Regions from separate parts of the Flavobacterium qiangtangense genome, predicted to be linked through region 2. Evidence: riboswitches for the same ligand, from Rfam matches in the RefSeq annotation. Region 2 holds a riboswitch; the other holds the start of a gene.
What was found. Region 2 has a riboswitch for S-adenosylmethionine ahead of ACFPVY_RS04530 (Na+/H+ antiporter NhaC family protein). Riboswitches for the same ligand answer to the same signal wherever they lie in the genome.
Positions count from the first base shown of each region.

Region 1: it holds a riboswitch for S-adenosylmethionine, as region 2 does, so the genes downstream of both, ACFPVY_RS16455 (homocysteine S-methyltransferase family protein) here and ACFPVY_RS04530 (Na+/H+ antiporter NhaC family protein) in region 2, are expected to answer to the same signal.

Region 1 covers NZ_JBHSQB010000020.1:60,537-68,627, reverse strand. The annotation lists gene metH (methionine synthase) at 1-1,446, opposite strand, end outside; gene ACFPVY_RS16455 (homocysteine S-methyltransferase family protein) at 1,473-2,471, opposite strand; SAM riboswitch class I at 2,681-2,783, opposite strand; gene ACFPVY_RS16450 (hypothetical protein) at 2,861-3,388, opposite strand; gene ACFPVY_RS16445 (OsmC family protein) at 3,630-4,052, opposite strand; gene ACFPVY_RS16440 (T9SS type A sorting domain-containing protein) at 4,638-5,540, opposite strand; gene metK (methionine adenosyltransferase) at 5,840-7,090, shown strand; gene ACFPVY_RS16430 (tetratricopeptide repeat protein) at 7,161-8,091, opposite strand, start outside.
Region 2 covers NZ_JBHSQB010000004.1:306,722-314,812, reverse strand. The annotation lists gene ACFPVY_RS04550 (hypothetical protein) at 1-1,483, opposite strand, end outside; gene ACFPVY_RS04545 (GNAT family N-acetyltransferase) at 1,546-2,085, opposite strand; gene ACFPVY_RS04540 (hypothetical protein) at 2,082-2,276, opposite strand; gene fabG (3-oxoacyl-[acyl-carrier-protein] reductase) at 2,534-3,280, opposite strand; gene ACFPVY_RS04530 (Na+/H+ antiporter NhaC family protein) at 3,354-4,676, opposite strand; SAM-I-IV-variant riboswitch at 4,734-4,830, opposite strand; gene ACFPVY_RS04525 (pirin family protein) at 4,981-5,862, opposite strand; gene ACFPVY_RS04520 (DNA-deoxyinosine glycosylase) at 5,929-6,414, opposite strand; gene sucD (succinate--CoA ligase subunit alpha) at 6,543-7,415, opposite strand; gene ACFPVY_RS04510 (nuclear transport factor 2 family protein) at 7,511-7,873, opposite strand; gene ACFPVY_RS04505 (UDP-3-O-(3-hydroxymyristoyl)glucosamine N-acyltransferase) at 7,876-8,091, opposite strand, start outside.

The sequences.
Region 1 (8,091 bases), on a different contig from region 2:
GTCTAAAGATGGCGTAATCAAACCGCTTAAACCGATGATATCAACTTTTTCTTCAATCGCCGTTTGGATGATTTTTTCCGGTGGAACCATTACGCCTAAATCTATAATTTCGTAATTATTACAACCTAAAACTACAGAAACAATGTTTTTTCCGATGTCGTGAACGTCGCCTTTTACTGTTGCCATTAGGACTTTTCCAGCCGAACTTGACTTTCCATCTTTTTCTTTTTCAATAAATGGTAGAAGATAAGCCACCGCTTTTTTCATCACCCTTGCCGATTTTACCACTTGTGGCAAGAACATTTTTCCACTTCCAAATAAATCTCCGACTACGTTCATTCCTGTCATCAAATTGATTTCGATAACTTCGATTGGTTTTGTGGCTAATTGTCGCGCTTCTTCAATATCGATTTCGATAAATTCGTCGATTCCTCTGACTAAAGCGTGCGTCAATCTTTCTTGAATTGGAAATGAGCGCCATTCTTGAGCTTGTTTTTCAGTAACTTCTTTGGTATCGCCTTTGATATTTTCGGCAAAAGTCAGCAATCTTTCGGTTGCGTCATCTCTTCTGTCGAGCAAAACATCTTCAACGTGTTCTAACAAATCTTTCGGAATTTGGTCGTAAATCTCCAGCATTTCTGGATTTACGATTCCCATTGTCATTCCGTTATTGATAGCGTGATATAAGAAAACCGAGTGCATCGCTTCACGAACCCTGTCGTTTCCACGGAAAGAAAACGAAACATTGCTCACGCCACCGCTGATACTTGCGTACGGAAGATTTTCTTTTATCCATTTTGTGGCACGGAAAAAATCTATTGCATTCTGGCGATGTTCTTCCATTCCGGTTGCTACTGGAAAAATATTTGGGTCAAAAATTATGTCTTCCGCTGGAAATCCGACTTGATCAACCAAAACGTCATACGATCTTTTGCAGATTTCAATTCTTCTGTCATAATTATCTGCTTGACCAACTTCATCAAACGCCATCACTATTACCGCGGCGCCATATTTTTTAATCAATTTTGCCTGACGGATAAAGTTTTCCTCGCCTTCTTTTAAACTGATCGAATTGACAACGCTTTTACCTTGGGCGACTTTCAAACCTGCTTCGATAATTTCCCATTTTGAACTATCGATCATCACAGGAACTCGAGAAATATCTGGTTCCGAAGCAATTAAATTCAAGAAAGTGGTCATTGCATGAACGCCGTCAAGCATTCCTTCGTCCATATTAATGTCGATGATTTGCGCGCCACCTTCCACTTGCGCTCTGGCGATATCTAAAGCTTCTTCGTAATTTTCTTCTTTTATTAAACGCAAGAATTTTCGAGAACCGGTCACGTTTGTACGCTCGCCGACGTTCACGAAAATACTTTCGGGTGTTATGATTAAAGGCTCAAGGCCTGATAATTTTAAATGTTTTTTACAATCGACATCTGCCATTTTGTGTTCTTCTTTTGCTACAGTTTTTAAACTGGTTCTACGATTCTTGGTGAATATTCTTTTGCGACTTCGGCAATCAGACGAATGTGTTCTGGATTCGTACCACAACATCCTCCTATTATATTAATCAAATTATCTTCGAGATATTCTCTGATCAAAACCTGCATTTCTTCTGGAGTTTGGTCGTATTGCCCAAAGGCATTTGGCAAACCTGCATTTGGATGCGCCGAAATATTAAATGAGGTATTATGAGAAAGTCGTTGCAAATAAGGTTTCAACTGATCTGCTCCCAAAGCGCAATTAAATCCGACGCTTAATAACGGAATGTGGGAAATGGAAATCAAAAAAGCTTCGACGGTTTGACCCGAAAGCGTTCTACCGGAAGCATCGGTAATTGTTCCGGAAACCATAATTGGGATATTTAAATTTCTTTCTTCTTTGACTTCTTCGATAGCAAAAAGTGCGGCTTTTGCATTTAATGTATCGAAAATTGTTTCTACCAATAAAATATCAGAACCGCCGTCAATCAAAGCTTCAACTTGCTGTTTGTAAGCAATTCGCAAATCATCAAAAGTCACGGCTCGGTAACCCGGATCGTTTACATCTGGAGACATACTTGCAGTTCTGTTTGTTGGTCCGATTGAACCTGCTACAAATCTTGGCTTGTCTGGATTTTTTGCGGTGAATTCGTCAGCGACTTCTTTGGCTAATTTTGCAGATTCGTAATTTAATTCGTAAACCAAATCTTCGAGATGGTAATCAGCCATTCCGATTGTGGTTCCTGAAAAGGTGTTGGTTTCCACGATGTCTGCGCCGGCTTCAAAATATTGGCGGTGTACGTCTTTTATAGCTTGCGGTTGAGTCAACGACAATAAATCGTTGTTCCCTTTTAACGGATGCGGAAAATCTTTGAATCTTTCGCCACGGAAATCTTCTTCAGAGAAATTATATCGCTGGAGCATTGTTCCCATCGCGCCGTCGAGGACGAGAATTCTTTCTGAGATGGCTTTGTGTATGTCTGACATTTTTTTTTCGGTACTAATTGTTACGCAATGGTTCTGTTGAAACCAAAAGTTCAATACCTTTTCTTAGATAGCTTGATGCAGAGTTTTAAGATTGCTTCGTAAACTCGCAATGACAGATTGCTGAAAAAGCAACGACCATTTGCTTCTAAAAAAAAATTATAAATATCGATATGTAGTCAGGAAAGTGAGGAAATAGAGTGTATTTCGTGTTGTTATCTATCCAAAAATTTGGTAGAATGTAGCACCTTCTTTAGTGATAAAGGGTTGCTAAGGCTTCAACGGGTCTAATCCCTCGGCCTTTCGTGATAACTGTCAATAAGTGTATGAACGTTGCAAAGTAAGGGAATTTGTTTGGGTTTTGCAACTGTTTTTTGGAAATTCTATGGCAATTAAACGGCGATTTTCAAATCTGGTTTTTCCGCGATTTCGATGATTTTGTTTAAAATGGTTTGAGAAATGGCTTGGTTTTTTGTTGGATTGATGAAGAAGAAATCTTTTCCGAATTTTTTTACGTTGGCGTTTACCGACGCGTTGAAGTCTGCTGGAAGTGTTTCTATTGCTGGATTTATGCTGATGATATCGAAATCATTTTGAAGCAATTCGAAATATTCTAGAAGCAAATCGTTGGTTTCTGTGGTGTCGATTGCAATCAAATTTTCAAGTTCGTTTTCTTGGACAAAATTGATGATGTCTTCGACTTTGAAAGGAATTGAGAATTGGATGAAATTGGCTTCCCACGAATTTTTAACTGTTGGCTTTTCGAAAAAAGCGACTGTGGAATTAGTAATTATTGGAAGTCTGACTTCGATATTTTTAGTTGAAAGGAAGGAATTTTGGTTGGAAAGTATTTGGTTTATCAAAGAACTTCCGACGGTTTCAATTCCGAAAAGGATGATATTTATTTTTTTTGTTAACATGATTTTTTAGTTTTAAACACAGATTTCACTGATTTACTCAGATTTTTTTTGCCGCCGATTTAATGATTTTTATGTTCTTGTTTTGCCCCGAATTCACTAATTTTTATTTAAAAGGATTCGATTAAAGCTTTGGCTAATTTCTTTTGCCTAAATAAAAAAGAACTGCTTTTGACTGGCGATCAAAAGCAGTCTTTTCAACAAACAAACAATAAAACAAACAAAACAATTCTTAGTTTATGCGTTATGCAGCATAATTATATTCTTTAAATAAAATCAACTCGACTGGCGTGGGATTGATTAAATTATCATAAACTGGACTTTTTTGCTGGACTAATTTCAGCCACGCTTGAAGGATTTTCAGGGAAGCATCTGTTGTTGGTTTCAAGACGATTTCAATTTTATTGAATCCGATTCTTTCTTCTTGGTTGATGGTTCCTGTGATTTCTACTTGGAGTGATTTTAGGTTCAAGCCTAATTCTTTGGCTACGTTTTGCCCGACTGCGTTTATGCATCCAGCAAATCCGGCAAGGATATATTCGAACGGATTTGGACCATCTAATTCTGGAAATCTATTATTATTGCTAATTCTGACATCGGCATTTTGAGTTTTTACAACGAATTGTTCGTTGTTTCTTGAGTATCCTAAAACATTTATCGCTTTCATAATTTTCGTATTGAGGTATTAATATTGAGATTTTAGTATTGAGTATTGAGATAAAAAAAAGTCCTTTTGGCTGGCTTACCAAAAGGACTTTACACTTGAATATAAACAGAGATTAAGTCGGTATCTTTTGGCAATAGGGCTTGAGGTGGCAATAAATCCACATCATTTTTTTACAGCAAATAATAATTATCGTATTCATCTTTTATCTTTTTTAACCTCCTCAAAAAAAAATTTGAGGAGGAGAATTGAAATGGTTGAGTTAGTTAATAGAGAATTTCAATTCTGGTATTTTTAATTCTTGATTCATTTTCAAAAAAAAACCTCTGCTTTTCGGCAGAGGCTTTTTGCTATATATTTTAAAAAATTTAAAATTTGGCAATAGTACGCTCTGCAGAATTTCTCCACATTTTGCAATACATATGACAAATAATATTTTTCATTTTTGTTACTTTTTGATGATGCAAACTTCAGAACTATTTTTGGATTTGCAACACACAATTTTAAACTTTAACATTTATTTTATTTTTTAGACACAAAAAAACCTGCTTAAAATTAAGCAGGTTTTTGTTTTTAAAATGCTGTAATTTAGTTCTTTACAATTTTAGTAGTACCTAAACCAACTTCTGTTTTAATATTCAAGAAATAAACTCCAGAAGTTAAATCAGAGATATTAATTTGTGTATCAGACACACCATTTGCATTAATATTTTTAACAACTCTTCCGTTCAAATCTGTTAATTGAATTGCGTCAATTGCATTGTTATTTTTAGATGCTACGTTAATAATTCCGTTTGATGGATTTGGATAAACTGCGAAATTTTTAGCGAAGAAATCTGAAGTTCCAGCAGTTGGTCTATCTATAGATAAAGCATCAACTCCGACGATATTTGAGTTTGCACCATCTGGACCTCCACTTGTTACAAAATATCTGAACGCCAATTTACAAGGTACAACACCTGTTAAACCAGTAACTGTATAAGTATATTGTGTCCAAGTAAATGGATAACCTGTACTAGTCAAATTAGGATTGATTGAAAGTGCAACAGTTGTAAAATCCCCAACTCCTGCAGACCCGCCAGTTGGATTGACAGTAGTAGCGCCATTAGTACTTAATCTTAATTCTAAACGGTCAGGATAAACAGGAGCCGCTCCTGTTCCACCAGATCTGCTGTAAAATGTGACAATATCACCATTTTGTAGGCTAACCACCGGAGTAATCAACCAGTTACTAATTGTTCCAGCACCAGTTGTGCTATTAAAATTACACAATGTAAAAGAAGTTGCACCTCCATTAAACCCACCTGTTGAAAATGCAGTTCCTCCCCCTTGTGCCCAAGTCGATGCACCTAACGGAGAACTTTGATTGGTGTTTGTCCATCCCGCTGTTGCTAAAGCTGTGAACGAGTCAAAATTCTCTTGCAATAAGTTTTGAGCCTGAGCCAGCGTTCCAACAGATAAAAATAACAAAGAAAGTAAAGTTTTTTTCATAATATAAAATTTTCAAGTTAAAGAACTAAAGTTAATAAATTTTTTAATATGTGAGAAAATTTTAACAAAAATAACTTCTTTAAATTTCAATAAGAAAATCATTTTTATATCTGTTTGCTTTGTGCTTTGTTATTTTCAAAAGTCTTCGTTACTTTGCAGACTAAACATAAGAGGAAAAATTTGAACTGATTGCAACCTCTGATATTGAACTATTTCAATATCGTAAAAAATGCTAAAGCAGAAACCCTCCTTTAGCTTTTTCCTGCAATTTTTTCCGAAAAAAATTAAAATAAAAATATATGGCTTATTTATTTACGTCAGAGTCTGTGAGTGAAGGACATCCAGATAAAATTGCTGACCAAATTTCTGATGCATTAATTGATAATTTCTTGGCTTTTGACGCTGAATCAAAGGTGGCTTGTGAAACTTTGGTAACAACCGGACAAGTAATTTTGGCAGGAGAAGTAAAATCAAAAACATATTTAGACGTTCAACAAATTGCTCGTGATGTGATCAAAAAAATTGGTTATACAAAAAGCGAATATATGTTTGAGGCTAATTCTTGTGGTGTTTTATCTGCAATTCATGAGCAGTCTCAAGACATTAATCAAGGTGTTGACAGAGCAAGCAAAGAAGAGCAAGGTGCTGGAGATCAAGGAATGATGTTTGGTTATGCAACAAATGAAACTGAAAATTATATGCCGTTGGCGTTAGATTTGTCTCACGCATTATTGAGAGAGTTGGCTGTTTTGAGAAGAGAAAATTCTGAAATTAATTACTTGCGTCCCGATGCAAAATCTCAGGTTACTTTAGAATATTCTGACGATAACAAACCACAGCGAATTGACGCCATCGTAATTTCGACACAACATGATGATTTTGCTCCAGAAGCAGAGATGTTGGCCAAAATTAAAAGCGATTTAGTAGCCATTTTGATTCCTAGAATTAAGGCAAAATATCCTCAATACGCACATTTATTTAACGACGATATCACGTATCACATCAACCCAACGGGTAAATTTGTAATTGGTGGACCTCACGGAGATACTGGTTTGACAGGAAGAAAAATTATCGTTGACACTTATGGCGGAAAAGGTGCTCACGGTGGTGGTGCTTTTTCTGGAAAAGATCCAAGTAAAGTAGACAGAAGTGCGGCTTATGCAACACGTCATATTGCTAAAAATTTAGTTGCTGCAGGTTTGGCTGACGAAGTTTTAGTTCAGGTTTCTTATGCTATTGGAGTTGCAAAACCTACTTCAATTAACGTGGTAACTTATGGAACTTCGAAAGTAAATTTGACTGACGGAGAAATCAGCAAAAAAGTAGAAGCTATTTTTGATATGCGTCCTTATTTTATCGAGCAAAGATTAAAACTTAGAAACCCAATTTATAGCGAAACTGCTGCTTACGGACACATGGGAAGAACTCCTGAAACGGTAACAAAAACGTTTAGAACGCCAAATGGTGAAGAAAAAACGGTTACTGTTGAATTGTTTACTTGGGAAAAATTAGACTTTGTTGATCAAGTGAAAAGTGCTTTTGGAATTTAATTCTTCCAAAAAATTTAAATATAAAAAAACCTTCAGTTTTCGCTGAAGGTTTTTTGTTTTTTATCAGGAATTAATAGGTTCCATTTTTCATTTTTTCTAAGACAATTTCCATTTCTTGCCTTGTGGTTTCATCAATTTCGTTTGCGTTTTTAACTGCTTTTTCTTGCGTGGAAATCGCCTTCTGTTTCTCTCCGTTTTTGTAATACAATTGCGCCAAAGTATCTAAATAATACGGACTGTTTTTATCAATTCTCAAGCTTGATTCCGACCATTTTATCGCTTTTTTAATTGATTCTGGATTGTTACTTTTTTCAACCACAAACCACGCTCCTTGGTTTGACATTTGGGCATAATTTGCTTTATAAGAAGTCCAATCGCCGTAACCGTATTGGGAATTTTTCTCGTCGGAAAACAAATCGTTTAGAACTTCAATTTCATTACCGCTGGCAAATAATTTATTGAAAAACAAATCATATTCGCTTACATATTCTTGCTCGCCATTTGCTGTTCTGGCAAAGTTTTCTAAGGTATCGAAATAAGAATTATTCAGATACCAATTCCCAGATTGTTTTTCCATCAACTTTTTATAAATACCTAAAACGCGGCGTTGATAATCTGCAGAAACATCTCCGTCGGTAAAATTTCTATTACTCGAAATTGCATTTGGCAACAGCGTTTCAATCGTTGATCCATAGTAATCGCCGTACGCCACCGCAACACTGTCTGCAGATTTTGCCGATTGCTCCGCTAAAATTGCGTCATAATGTTTTATCAAATAATCAATTGCTTTAAAATTTGTTTCGTCATACAGTCTTTCTTCATTGAAAATCTTCTTGTAAAAGCCAGTATTTTGGGCTTCAGCCAAGGCAACTTTCACAAAATCCATATTTGGTTTTGAATCTTTCGAACGACTGTTTACAATCTTATCCCAAGTCGCCAACAATTTCTTTTTATCAATGTTTGTCTTAGCATAAACTGGCTCGTTTTGTTGGTAATAATTT
Region 2 (8,091 bases):
TATTAGATGCCAAAAACTGGATGGTTTTATCTACAAAAACATCAAATTTATCGAAAGATTGATTGTCGATGTGGCTTTGCAGCCTCCATTTCCAGATATTTTCTCCCAAAAGAAATGCGCTTCTTTTTCCTTGATTTTCGGCATAAGCCAACAATGGCGAGCCTGTATTTACGTTTCTGATTCTTGACGAAAGCAAGACATCAACATTTTCTTTCGCGGTCACCGTTCCAAAAGAATTTTGCAGTGGCGGAAGATTTTCAAAACCAATATTATCAATCGCAAACAAATTAAATTGCGTGCTCAAATCAGCCAAATAATCTTCTTTCTGACTGCTCATTTTAAACTTCAAACTGTTTTGCATTTGGTTCAAAAAGTTAAAATCAGTATTTGTTCCGGTGATAATCCAAGTGTTTAGACTGGCATTTTTATTCGCTTCAAAAACAGATTTGAATTCAGAAGTTGGTTGGTACAAAACAAGAATATTATAATCTTGCAACGAACTGATTTTATTCGGATTAACAACGGTTACTTTACGTTGTAGATTAGTTTCAATGGAACGTTTTAAAGCACCAATATCTGGATGATTTATTGCAGAAATTATCGCCACTTCCGATTTTTGATCGATAACTTCAACTGCAAAATTCTTGATATTGTTGTACGTATTTTTCTCTTGTTCTTTTGAAGTAATCGAAGCTTTAAAAACTTGAACTCCGATGTTATTTGCAGGCAATAAAACATTTAAAACCTGTGATTTTTTGGAAGGAGAAAAGGAAATACTTTGTTTGCTTACAACCGAATTTCCTTGTGAAATACTGAAATCCGCTGTAACACTTTTGTTTCCTGAATATTGAAGAAAAACTTCTACCGGAAATTTATTTTTGTGGAAAGCGTATTTATTTACGTTCAGTTGATTGATTTTTAAGTCCAAAAAAGTGGTCGTGTCACCCAGAATTACTGGAAAAACTTTGTTATTTGGATTGAAACTGTAAACGTAATCGTTTCCCGAAGTTTGGTTTCCGTCGGTTAAAATTATCGTTGGGAACGTTGCATTTTTATTAATGCTTTTTAAGTTTTTGGCAACTTCATCAATATTGGTTTGGTTTCCCTTAAAATTAAAGTTGTCAGAAAGCTCAAATTCATTTGAAAATTGGTACGACTGAATCTCAAATTTTTCTTGTAAATCTTTATTAGAAACTAACTTTTTATAAATTTCTAACGACGTTTCATTTGCCTTTAACTCAGAAATAGAACTTGAATTATCAACAACAATCGGCAAAGGCGTTTTTACAATCTCAAAAGTATTGCTTGTAATCTTTGGATTAATCAGCAAAAGCAAAATCCCAAAGATGGAAAAAAAGCGAAGAAAGACTAAAAGAAGATTTGTTTTCGACTTATTCTTAGTCCGAAAAAAATATTGAAAAAACGACAAACCTCCCGCTATTAGTACTGAAAGTAAGATTAATAGGATTGTGTTTGTTGTCATTTTTTAGAGTTAAAAAATTTAATGATTGAAAGATTTAAAAATACTAAGCTCACGGCTAATAGTTAATCTGTAGAAAGTTTTGCATATCCATAATTATCAGACCATCCAGATTTTAAAGGTAATAGTTTTCTAGTATGTGCTTCTCTGAGCATTCCAACTTTTTCTAAAACTTTGATAGAACCAATATTTTCAACCGCGCAACCTGCTTCTATTCTATGTAATTTTAAATCATTGAAACCAAAATTTAAAATTTCGCTCAAAGCCTCAGTTGCAAAGCCTTTACCCCAAAATTCTGTGTCAAATTTAAACCAAACTTCAGCGTTTTTATATTTTATTTTTCCAATATTAATTCCAATTAAACCAATAAGCTGAGCGTCACTTTTCAATTCAATCGCAAATGTAAATCGCTGTGTGTTTTCTTTGCTATTTTCTAAAATCCAATTTTTAAGAATTGCCTTTGTTTCTTCAATACTGTGAGGAATTTCTGAAGTATTAAATTTAGCAATTTCTTCATTTGAATTTAAAAGATGAATTTTCGCAGTGTCTTGTTCTGTTACAGGCCTTAATATTAATCTTTCGCTTTTTGTTTTTAAATTTGTCATTTTAAGTTTTCCTTTTTCTCCTTAATTTTTCCTAGTATAAAAATTATTATTGATAAAGCTAGAAGAATTAGTCCGTAGGTTACCATTACCTGACCAGTTACAAAACCAATTTCAAATTTCCCATAAATAAAAAATATCCCAACAAGGATAATAATTATAGCGCATATTCCAATTCCTTTACTATTTTTCATAATATCATTTTGAGTACTCAATATTGACAATCAAAGTCATAGCCCCGATTGAAGCGGAAATCCTTTCATTAAAAAAATCTATTTTTTCTTAGCGTGAAAGAGCGACCAACGGAAGCTCCTTTCACGCCTTAGAAAAAAAAATTTTTTGATGAAAGATTGAAGTGAAAAGCGGGAAAAGCTTCAAAAAAGAATGGCAGATTTTAGTTTGCAGATTACAGTCAAACTGCGTACTGAAAACTGCTTTCTGCTATATAATATTAAGTAAGCATTCCTCCGTCCACGTTCATAACTTGTCCTGTGATGTACGCGCTCATGTCTGAAGCCAAGAAAAGACAGGCGTTCGCAACGTCTTCAGTTGTTCCGCCACGTTTCAACGGAATTCCGTCTCTCCAGCCTTGAACTACGTCGTCGTTTAATTTTGCGGTCATTTCTGTCTCGATAAATCCTGGCGCGATGGCGTTACAACGGATGTTTCTTGAACCTAATTCTAATGCTACCGATTTTGTAAAACCAATAACACCAGCTTTTGACGCTGCATAATTTGTTTGTCCGGCGTTTCCTTTCACTCCTACAACTGAACTCATATTGATGATCGAACCTTTTCGGTTTTTCAGCATTGTTTTTTGAACGGCTTTGGTCATATTGAAAACCGATTTCAGGTTTACGTTGATTACCGTGTCGAAATCTTCTTCAGAAATACGCATCAAAAGGTTGTCTTTTGTGATACCAGCATTATTGATCAAGATATCGATGTTTCCGAAAGTCGCGATTACGTCGTCAACTAATTTTTGCGCTTCGTTGAAGTCTGCCGCGTTTGACTGGTAGCCTTTTGCTTGAACGCCAAGGGCAGTCAATTCGTCTTCTAAAACTTTAGCCGCTTCTGCTGATGAACTGTATGTGAATGCCACGTTTGCTCCGTGTTTTGCAAAAACTTCAGCGATTCCTCGCCCAATTCCGCGACTTGCGCCTGTGATAATCGCTGTTTTTCCTTCTAATAATTTCATTCTATTTTAATTTAGTTTGCTCTTGTTAGGTTGACAAATATAAGAATTCAATTGCAATGAAATTGAGTATCGTTTAATCTTTCACGAATTTATTTATCCTTTTGTCCCAAGCCGAACTGTAAATTGCGATTATCATAAAAACCAACAAAATATAGTTGTACCAAGCATTTGAAATTAAGTCGAATAGCTGTAATTTTCCTTTGGCAAAACTTAAAATAAGCAAAACTTGTGCGCCATAAGGCAAAAGCCCTTGAATTACACAACTGAAAACGTCTAAAATTGTAGCGACTTTCTTTGGACTCAATTCAAATTCATCGCTGATTTCTTTAGCGATTTTTCCGGTGATTACGATGGAAACGGTGTTGTTCGCAATGGCCATATTTGTAATTCCGACCAAAGTTCCGATTCCCATTTGAGCGGATTTTTTGTTCTTTATTTTCGATTTTATTTTATAAAGTACATAATCAATTCCGCCTGCTGTTTGAACCAAAGTTGCCAAACCGCCTGTTAACATTGATAGCAAGAAAATATCGGTCATGCTTAAAAAACCTTCGTAGATTTTCTGCGTAAATTGTAAAAGTGTAAAATCGTTTCCGAAGAAGCCGATAATTCCAGCGATTAAAATTCCGATTAATAAAGTCATAAAAACGTTCACTCCAATTACGGCGAGAATTATGACCAAAATATAAGGAAGAATCGACAGCAATTGATAGTCGCCTTTTTCGATAACGACGGAACTTACTTCGGAATTAAATCCTAAATAAGCCAACAATAAAATCGTAATTATTGCCGCCGGAAGCGCGATAAACAAATTGACTTTAAACTTGTCACGCATTTCACAACCAAGCGATTGCGTTGCGGCGATTGTTGTGTCAGAAATGATAGAAAGATTATCGCCAAGCATGGAACCGCCCAATAATGAACCGGCAATTAACGGCATTGACGCGCCACTTTTATCGGCCAAACTTATGGCGATTGGTCCCAAAGCAACGATTGAACCTACGGAAGTTCCCGTGGCTGTTGATAAAAACGAAGCGATTAAGAAAATTCCCAATGGAAAATATTCGGGGTCAATATTATTTATTCCCAAATTCACTACGGAATCAACGGCTCCCATTGCTTGCGTTACCGTTGCAAAAGCACCTGAAAATAAATAAATCAGACACATTGTGATGATTTGGCTGTTGCCACAACCTTCAATTAAAGTATCGATTTTGGATTCTATGGATTGTTTGAAAATGACAAAGGCGACGATAATCCCAAGAACAACAGCAATTGGCGAAGGCAACGCATAAAAATCATTCAGAAGGATTCCGGCTCCCAAAAAGGTAAAAATAAAAACGAAAAAAGGAATTAAGGCGAATGCATTGCCTTGAATTTTAAGATGTTTCATCATCGATTTGCTTAAAAATTAATAAAGCTCACGACGAAAAGCTAACCGAAAAGAAATTGTGAAAACAACATTTTTTCCAAAGGATTTGGCTTATCGTTTTAGCACCTTGCTTGTTGCTGCAGGTTGCTATCTCTTTATGAGATTCGTGATAACGGATGCAAAGATAGATTTTATATTGAATTTAATTTAATCAGAATGCGATTTTTATGAATAATCAATAACAATCGAAATAAAAGTGTAACTCTCATAAAAATAAAAATGCTTTGCTGAATTATCAACAAAGCATTTTTTAAATTTTCGTTAAAATCTACCGATGTATTTCTGGCATAACTACATAACTGTCATCTTCTGGAACTTTTGGAAACTCTTTTTTTCTCCAACGTTCTTTGGCAACTTCTAGTTTTTCATTGCTTGAAGAAACAAAATTCCAATAAATAAAACGTTCTTCGGGTAACGGCTGTCCGCCAAAAAGAATAACGTGCGTATTTGGCATCAAGGTCATTGAACAAGCATCGTCTAATTTCGAAACCAGCATATTTCCTTTTTCAACGTGGTGCTCACAAGCTTGGATGGCTCCTTCTACAACACAAATTCCGATTTCTCCAAACAATTGACCTTCAGTATGTAAAAGATATTCATCTTCAGTTTTAATTTCAACCATAAACAAATCAGAATGAACCGGAACTGGCGATTCTTTTCCGTAACCTTTTCCTGCGACTAATGTAAAATCAGTTGTTCCATCTTTCCATCTTGGCAAATCATTTCTGTCAAAATGATGGAATTCTGGCTGCATATCTTCTTTTTCTTTGGGCAAAGCAACCCAAATTTGATAACCGTGAACATCGTGCTCCGAGCCATCTCTGAGTGTCGCAGGAGTTCTTTCGGTATGCGTGACGCCGTTTCCAGCAATCATCCAATTTACAGAACCTGGAGCTATTTTTTGTTCAGTTCCAAGGCTGTCTTTGTGCATAATTTCGCCTTCCAATAAAAAAGTCAAAGTCGCCAAACCAATGTGTGGATGCTGACCAACGTCCATGTAATGTTCAGGTCCCATTTTTGCCGGACCCATGTGATCAATGAAAATAAACGGACCGACCATTCTTTTCTTGCGAAACGGCAAAAGTCTTCCGACTAAAAAATCTCCGATATCACGTGGTCTTTCTTCTATTATTAGGTCTATGTTGGACATGTTTTTTTGGGTTTAGGGTTTTGGGTAATGGGTTCAAGTGTTTTGTGAGCAATCTAAATTACAAAATTATTTTAATGCTTCTATAATTGCTTCCCATTCTGATAATTTCTGTAAAAAACTTTTGGAAGCGTTCGCTCCGCTTGGCGAAGGAAGAATTGTGTATTTTAAATCTGATTTTCTTCCGATATATTTATCATAATAATTTGACGCATTTTTACTTGAGAAAAAGACGTGTTTTATGTTTGGGTACGTTTTATGGAAGCTCTCAAAATCATTTGGCACTTCGTTTTTGATATTACTGTCAAGGCTTCCTGTTCTTTCGCAGAATTCTAAAACATCCCAAAGAGCGATGTCATTTTCTATCAATAATTGCTTTTTTTCGGCAAAAGTTTCGGGCAAAGGTTGGTCAAATAATGTAAAAAGTAATTTCCAAAAACTATTTCCTTTGTTTCCATAATATTCTTGTAATTCCAACGACTTTTCCCCTGGCATTGTTCCAAGAATTATGATTTTGGAATCTTCGTTTACGAATGGTGCAAAAGCTTTTTTCATTTCTTAAAAGTAAAAATTAACGCAGAGAAACACAAAGATTTTTTGCAAAGATTTGCGAAATTGATTTTTTAGGTACAAAAAAAGCCTCACAAAAATTGCGAGGCTTTCTATATAAATTTATAGAAAAATTATCCCATGATTTCTTTTACTTTTTTACCGATTTCTGCAGGAGAATCAACAACGTGGATGCCGCATTCTCTCATGATGCGTTTTTTAGCTTCTGCTGTATCATCAGCACCACCAACAATTGCACCAGCGTGACCCATTGTTCTTCCTTTTGGAGCAGTTTCTCCAGCGATGAATCCAACAACTGGTTTTCTGTTACCGTCTTCTTTAACCCATTTTGCAGCATCAGCTTCTAATTGTCCACCAATTTCACCGATCATAATGATACATTCCGTTTCTGGATCATTCATCAACAATTCAACCGCTTCCTTAGTTGTTGTTCCAATAATTGGATCTCCACCGATACCGATCGCTGTTGTGATTCCCAAACCTTGTTTTACAACTTGGTCAGCAGCTTCATAAGTTAAAGTTCCAGATTTTGAAACGATACCAACATTACCTTTTTTGAAAACGAAACCTGGCATGATACCAACTTTAGCTTCACCTGGAGTAATTACACCTGGACAGTTTGGCCCGATTAAACGGCATTCTTTATTTTGGATATAAGCGTAAGCTTTGATCATATCTGCAACCGGAATTCCTTCTGTAATCGTGATAATTACTTTAATTCCAGCATCAGCAGCTTCCATAATTGCATCAGCAGCAAAAGCTGGCGGTACAAAAATGATTGTTGTGTCAGCGCCAGCTTGTTCAACAGCATCTTTAACTGTGTTGAAAACTGGACGATCTAAATGCGTAGTTCCACCTTTTCCAGGAGTTACCCCACCAACAACGTTTGTACCATATTCAATCATTTGAGAAGCGTGAAAAGTTCCTTCGCTTCCTGTAAAACCTTGAACAATTATTTTAGAATCTTTATTGACTAAAACGCTCATAATATATTTTTTAAATTTATTTTTTGAAATAGTGATGCAAAAGTAAGGTTTTGATGCCTAATTGAAAAGTTTTTTAAGCTTTATATTCGAACAAATTATGACAGCTGGCTCATTTGAAATCCCCTGAATAATTTATCTTCTTTTATTTCCCAAATGACCATAAAATGAGCTAAAAGCATTTCTTCTCTTGGGTTTTCAAATGTCTTTACATAGTGAGAATAACGCACAGAAACTTGATTGTCTTCTTCTAAAATATGACTTATTCTGATTTTTGATCTCACATAAGCAATGCTCAATTCAGAAGATAGCGCCAAGATTTCAGCAAGATTCATCTGAAGAAAACCCTTTGAGCTGTTCCAATCTAAAATTACTTCAGGATGTAAAAAAGATTCCATCGCTTTTATGTCAAGAAGTACATCTGATTTGTAAAAATTCTGAACAATTTCTTTTGCAGTCATCTTTATTTCAGTTTATTAAGAATATCTGGAATTTGTTTTAAGTGTGCCAACTGTTTCAGCTTCTCGCGAGATTCTTCAACCGGGGTTCCAAAATATGTTTTTCCGCCCTGAATTGATTTTGAAACTCCTGTCTGTCCTAAAACAACAGCCTTTGTTCCTATTGTGATACCGCTTGTTGTTCCAACTTGTCCCCAAAGCGTCACTTCATCTTCGATAAT